3 regions of the Mesorhizobium sp. B2-8-1 genome follow, and region 2 is predicted to be linked to each of the others. Evidence: predicted binding sites of a transcription regulator. Region 2 holds the regulator's gene; each other region holds the start of a gene.
The links. The regulator PhoB, encoded in region 2, activates phosphate uptake and scavenging genes when phosphate is short. The targets are predictions, from matches to a motif close to TGTCATNNANCTGTCAT.
Positions count from the first base shown of each region.

Region 1: FJ428_RS20535 (ceramide glucosyltransferase) is a predicted target of PhoB. The motif match lies at 1,012-1,028, and genes of this name have one in related genera.
Region 3: ppk2 (polyphosphate kinase 2) is a predicted target of PhoB. The motif match lies at 996-1,012, and genes of this name have one in related genera.

Region 1 covers NZ_VFTX01000008.1:81,173-83,440, forward strand. Annotated here, with positions in the region: gene FJ428_RS20535 (ceramide glucosyltransferase) at 1-904, opposite strand, end outside; gene apaG (Co2+/Mg2+ efflux protein ApaG) at 1,136-1,528, shown strand; gene FJ428_RS20545 (Hsp33 family molecular chaperone) at 1,665-2,268, opposite strand, start outside.
Region 2 covers NZ_VFTX01000015.1:31,639-33,906, forward strand. Annotated here, with positions in the region: gene pstB (phosphate ABC transporter ATP-binding protein PstB) at 1-174, shown strand, start outside; gene phoU (phosphate signaling complex protein PhoU) at 200-907, shown strand; gene phoB (phosphate regulon transcriptional regulator PhoB) at 927-1,616, shown strand; gene FJ428_RS28675 (ROK family protein) at 1,624-2,268, opposite strand, start outside.
Region 3 covers NZ_VFTX01000012.1:176,256-178,523, forward strand. Annotated here, with positions in the region: gene FJ428_RS26565 (aldo/keto reductase) at 1-879, opposite strand, end outside; gene ppk2 (polyphosphate kinase 2) at 1,119-2,039, shown strand; gene FJ428_RS26575 (dihydrofolate reductase family protein) at 2,130-2,268, opposite strand, start outside.

The DNA of each region.
Region 1 (2,268 bases), on a different contig from region 2:
CGCTGGCCGCGGCGATCAGCGCCAGCACGAGCGGAGCCGCCACGCCGGTCAGGATCTCGGGCGCGAAGAAGAGCGGAAAGGTGACGCGGCGCAGGCGCGCCCAGCGGGCCTGGCGCGACCAGATATCGCCCGGCATGCGCTGCCCGAGCGGCTGCTCGAAGGGGGAAGCGACGAGATTGACGCGCAGGCCGAGCCTGTTGACCAGTTTGGTCGACGCGGCATCCTCCGCGATCTCGGCGGCGAGCGCACGGATGCCGCCATTGGCGTCGAGCATCTGCTTGTTCCACAACATGCTCTTGCCCTGGGCAAAGCCGAGGCCAAGCGCCTCGCCGGCATATTGCCAGCGCGCCTGCAGCGTGTTGAGGAAAGCGCATTCGACTTCTGCCCAGAAGCCGTCGGGCCGCGAACCGATCGGCGTCGAGCAAACCAGGCCGGTGTCCCGCCGCCATGCCGCCATCAGGTGCTGGACGTAGTCTTTCGGCATCAGCACGTTGGAATCGGCGAGAATGACCCAGTCGTGGCGCGCTGCCTCCCAGCCCTTGACGCAGTTGTTCAGTTTCGGGTTGGCGCTGATGCGGTCGTCGCCGGTGAGCAGGCGGGCCGGCACGGCTGGAAAGCGGGCAATCGCGGCGCGGATCGGCTTGACCGCGGGGTCGTCGGCATGGGCGACACAGAAGATCAGTTCGTAGCGCGGCCAGTCGAGCGAGAAAGCGCGCTCAAGCGTCTCATGGGTAAACGGCTCGACGCCGCGCGCCGGGATGACGATCGAGACAGGCAGCGGCTTGCCGGCCGGCGGCGCGATGGCGGCGCGCCGTTTCAGGCGCGAGCAGGCGAGCAGGATGCTGGCGAGATTTGAGGCGATAAGAGCGATCGAAAGCGAGCCGGTTATGAGAGCGAGTTCCATCGATATCCGGTCACTCCAGAAAACCCGGCCCGCTTGGCGGCCGTTTTCGACAGTTCGACAGAGCGCCCGAGTCGCCCGGCATTGCTGGTGCACACCATCATTGTCATGTGTCACTCAAATGACATTGTTTGTCGGCACCTGCCCTTCAGGGACAGCAACTCGGACGCGCACGGTTGATCGAACCGCAAAGAGCGCCGAATGTTCCACACCGGATTTGTTTTGGAGCCGCTCATGTACCGCGCCGTCACGCGCAACATCGAAGTGCAGGTCAGGCCGTTCTATCTCGAGGACCGCTCGGATCCTTCGGAAAACCGCTATGTCTGGGGCTACCAGATAACGATCGACAACCAGTCCGACGAATTCGTGCAGCTGTTGTCGCGCTATTGGCACATAACCGACGGCGCCGGCCGGGTCGAGGAAGTGCGAGGTGCCGGCGTGGTCGGCGATCAGCCCGAACTCAATCCCGGCGACAGCTATCAATACACGTCGGGCTGTCCGCTCTCGACCCCGTCGGGGATCATGGTCGGTCACTACACCATGCGCAACGAGCGGGGCGAGACATTCGACATCGCCATCCCCGCCTTCTCACTCGACCTGCCGGGGACAAGGCGGACGGTGAATTAGACGAGGCGAAATCGGCGACAGCGTCGTTCTCCCCGTCACTATACGGCGAGAAATGTCCGGCAGGAATGAGGGGCAGCGCCGCCCCTCATCCGCTCTTGGGCCCCTTCTCCCCGTAGAACGGGGAGAAACAAGAACCCTACTGAGTCGTAAATTCCGCCGGGTCGAAGTCATATTGCGTCGAACAGAACTCGCAAGCGACGTGGATGCCGCCGTCCTCGGTGCTGTCCTTGATCTCCTGCGCGGAGAAGCCCTCGAGGATGCCGCGGATCTTGTCGCGGGAGCATGAGCACTGATCGGCGACGGGAACGCCGCCGAAGACGCGGACGCCATGCTCGTGGAACAGACGATAGAGCAGCCGCTCTGCGCCGATGGTCGGATCGATCAGTTCGGTCGGCTCGATGGTGCCGAGCAGCGCCAGTAATTCCTGCCAGGAATTGTCTGTGGGATCGTGGATCTCCTCGCGCGGATCGCCATCCCCGCCGGGCAGGTCAGGAACGCGCATGCGCTCGGAGGCCTGCGGCAGGAACTGCGCCAGGATGCCGCCCGCCCGCCACTGCTCGCGCGCGCCGCCGGGGCCGGGCGTCAAAAGCTTGGCGACCGAAAGCCGGAGATCGGTCGGGATCTGCTCCGACTGGCGGAAATAGGTGCGCGCGGCCTCTTCCAGGGTCTCGCCGTCGAGCTGGACGATGCCCTGGTAGCGTTGCGTGTGGGCACCTTGGTCGATGGTCAGCGCCAGCACA
Region 2 (2,268 bases):
GCCGATTATACGATCGTCATCGTCACCCACAACATGCAGCAGGCGGCGCGCGTGTCGAAGCAGACCGCCTTCATGTATCTGGGCGAGCTGGTCGAGTTCGACCGCACCGAGAAGATCTTCACGTCGCCCCGCGAGAAGCGCACGCAGGACTATATCACCGGCCGCTTCGGCTGATCCCAGGCATACGAGGACCAAGATCATGGCCGAACACACAGTCGCAGCCTTTGACGAAGATCTCGGACAGATCAGCAGGCTGATCCGCGACATGGGCGATCTCGCCTCATCGATGGTCGGCGGCGCGACCAAGGCGCTCCTGAATTCCGACAACGCGCTCGCCCAGCGCGTCGTCTCCGACGACGCCATCATGGACGCGCGCCAGCGCGAACTCGACGACCGCGCCATCACCCTGATCGCCAAGCGGCAGCCCATGGCGGACGATCTGCGCCATGTCGTCGGCTCGATCCGCATGGCGGGCGATCTCGAACGCATCGGCGATCTCGCCAAGAACATCGCCAAGCGCGTCGGCACCGTCGGCCTTGCCGCCACGCCGCGCGACCTGTCGCACTCCATCGACGCCATGGCGCAGCTTGTGCTGATCCAGGTGCAAGGCGTGATCGAGGAGTATGCGGCGCGCGATGCCGCGGCACTTGCGAAGCTGCGCGCCGACGATGAACGCATCGACGTCAAATACACGTCGGTCTTCCGCGAGCTGCTGACCTACATGATGGAGGATCCGCGCAACATCACCGCCTGCACGCATCTTTTGTTCTGCGCCAAGAATCTCGAGCGCATCGGCGATCACGTGACCAACATTGCCGAAAATGCCTATTATGTGCTGACCGGCACGCAATTGCCCGCCAATCGCCCGAAGCAGGACGAGACGGCGATGTCGGCGCCAGCGGCTTGACGGCAGGGGTGACCAGTCGATGATCGCGCCATGCATCATGGTGGTGGAGGACGAGGAGCCGCTGGGTGTGCTGCTCCGTTACAATCTGGAATCGGAGGGTTATCAGGTAGAGGTGGTGACGCGCGGCGACGAAGCCGAGATCCGCTTGCAGGAGAATGTCCCTGACCTTCTTGTGCTCGACTGGATGGTGCCGGCGGTGTCCGGCATCGAGCTCTGCCGCCGTCTCCGGATGCGGCCCGAGACCGAGCGGCTGCCGATCATCATGCTGACGGCGCGCGGCGAGGAAAGCGACCGGGTGCGCGGTCTCTCCACCGGCGCCGACGACTATCTGGTCAAGCCGTTCTCAACGCCGGAATTCATGGCACGCGTCAAGGCGCTGCTGCGCCGCGCCAAGCCCGAAGTTCTGTCCAGCGTGCTCAAGGTCGGCGACATCGTGCTCGACCGTGAATCGCACCGGGTCTACCGCAAGAAAAGCGAGATCCGGCTCGGGCCGACCGAGTTCCGCCTGCTCGAATTCATGATGCGACATCCCGGCCGCGTGTTCTCGCGCAGCCAACTGCTCGACAATGTCTGGGGCGAAACGATCTATATCGACGAGCGCACCGTGGACGTGCATGTCGGCCGGCTGCGCAAGGCGGTCAACAATGGCCGCATGCCTGACGTGATCCGCACCATTCGGGGCGCGGGGTATGCGATTCGCGAAGACTAGGGATATGTCACGCAACGTTCTCGCCCACGCCTGATTTCGCCTGTGCCCCCGGCGCGAAAATCTCCTGGTCGACGAAGGTCAGCGCGCGCATGGCGCAGCCCTCGCGGATCAGTGGCAGTTCGTTCGGCTCGGTGTCGAAGGAAATCGATTTCGAGTGCTGGCCGCCGGCGGTCTGGGCAATGGCCTCGCGCAGAGCCGGCTCGATCAGGTCGAAGGCGGCGGCGCTGACGCCGACCATGGCGACCGGCGCCGGATCGATCAGCGCGAACAGGCTGCCAAGGCCGTAACCCAGCGCCTCGCCGGCCTTGCGGTAGGCTTCGCGCTCCGGCCCGTCCTTTTCGCGCGCCGAGGCCGCCAGGGTGCGCATGTCGGCGTCGCTGACGTCGACGGGCTCGGTGTCCTCGCCAAGCTGCCTCGCGTTGCGCCAGATGGCATAGTTGCCGGCATAGGCCTCGACGCAGCCGCGCCGCCCGCAGCGGCAGAGCGCCCCGCCGGGGCGATGGATCATGTGGCCGAACTCGCCTCCGGATGAATGGGTGCCGGTGAACAGTTCACCCTTCAGCACCAAGCCCATGCCGATGCCGTGCGACAAAAGGATGGCGATGAAGTCGTCGCGGTAGCGCTGGGGATCGCGCCAGCGCAGCGCCACCGC
Region 3 (2,268 bases), on a different contig from region 2:
GAACTGGGCCTCGTTGCGCCCGCCGATCACAAGCGAGCTGATAGCCGGCCGGCCAAGCAGCCAGGCAAGCGCCACCTGTGCGGCGGACACACCGCGGGCCTTACCGATTTCGACCAGCACATCGACGATCCGCCACAGCCGGTCCTCGTCGCGGATTGGCGGTTCGGACCAGCCGGCGACCTGGCGCGCGGTCGGGTTGTCACGGTGATACTTGCCCGACAGCAGGCCTCCCGCCAGTGGGCTCCACACCAGCACGCCCAATCCCTGGTCGACCGAGATCGGCAGCAGCTCGTATTCGGCTTCGCGTGCTTCGAGCGTGTAGTGGATCTGCTGGGTGACGAAGCGCGGCTGATGGCGGGTGTCACTGATGGAGAGCGCCTTCATCACCTGCCAGCCGGAATAGTTGGAGCAGCCGATATAGCGGATCTTCCCCTGGCCGACCAGCGTGTCGAGCGCGGCGATGGTCTCTTCGAGTGGCGTCACGCCGTCCCATTCGTGCAGGAAATAGATATCGATGACGTCGGTCTTGAGCCGCTTAAGGCTTTTCTCGCATTCGCGGATCAAATGATGGCGCGACAGGCCTTCGTCATTGGGGCCGTCGCCGATGCGCATGCGCGCCTTGGAGGCGATCAGCACGTCGTTCCTGCGCTTGCCGCCGAGTGCCTCGCCGATGATCTCCTCCGACAGGCCGTCCGAATAGACATTGGCCGTGTCGATGAGATTGATGCCGGCATCAATGCACAGATCGATCATGCGCTTCGCCTCGGCGAGATCGCTGTTGCCCACAGCCGCGAACGGGCCGGCGCCGCCAAAGGTCATGGTGCCCATCGTCAGCGCCGAAACCTTCAGGCCGGAACGGCCGAGAGTGCGGTATTCCATGTCAGTCCTCGCGATTGAGAAGAATGGCCCGATCAGGTTGCTGGATTTGTAGGACAATCCGTGCGGCTTGTCGCCCTCCGGCCCCAGCACACCGATGAGCGGCCGTGGCGTGCCCCTGCAATAAAACCGTCATTGCCGGCCTATACTCAGTCGATCAGGGCGTTGCGCGCCGCCGTCAGGACGCGACCAGTGCGCCCGGTCGTTGCCGGAGGCGGCAGCTTGCAGATGGAGGAACACCGATGAATGAATCCATACCCAAGTCCGGCGCCCGGGACTGGCTGGAAGCCGAACTCGCCGACACGCTCGACGAGGACTATGAACTGGAGATGTCGGAACCGGCGCTGTCGCTGGAGATCGCCAGGATCTACAAGAACGCGCATCCGCCTTCTATCGACCGCATGCAGTATTTTCGCGACCTGATCGGGCTGCAATCCGAGCTGATCAAGCTGCAATCCTGGGTCGCCTACCACAAGAAGAAGCTTGTGGTGATCTTCGAAGGCCGCGATTCGGCTGGCAAGGGCGGCGTCATCAAGCGCATCACCCAGCGGCTCAACCCGCGGATCTGCCGCGTCGTGGCGCTTCCGGCACCGACCGAGCGAGAGACGTCGCAATGGTATTTCCAGCGTTATGTGCCGCACCTGCCGGCCGGCGGCGAGATCGTTCTGTTCGACCGCTCCTGGTACAACCGTTCCGGCGTCGAGCGGGTGATGGGTTTCGCTGGGCCCGATCAGGTGGAGGAATTCTTCCGTGACGTGCCGGAGTTCGAGCGCATGCTGGTCCGTTCGGGCATCACGCTGGTCAAATACTGGTTCTCGATCACCGACGAGGAACAACAGATGCGCTTCCTGATGCGCATCCACGATCCGATGAAGCAGTGGAAGCTGTCGCCGATGGACCTGCAGTCGCGGGTGCGCTGGGAACAGTACACCAAGGCCAAGGAAGAGACCTTCGCCCGTACCAACATTCCGGAGGCGCCCTGGTTCATCGTCGAGGGCAACGACAAGAAGCGCGCCCGGCTGAACTGCATCGACCACCTCTTGCAGCAGGTTCCCTATGAAGAGGTGCCGCACGAGGAGATCACGCTGCCCGAGCGGGTCTTCAATCCCGAATACGAGCGCCAGGTGCTGCCGCGCGAGCTCTACGTGCCCGAGAAGTATTGAACGAGAGTTTGTCCTTCTCCCCGTATAGTGACGGGGAGAAAGGATCTGCACCAAGGGTTGCCAATTCCCACTGTCGCAGACAACTAGTTCCTAAGTCCGCTTGATGACGACATGCGTGGCAAGCGGCGTCGCTACTTGTTCGCTGCACGCGTAGCCGAGCTTCGGCATATCAATCCCGGCGAAGAGGTGCTCGCCGGAGCCGAGCAGCACCGGCGAGATCGCCAGATGC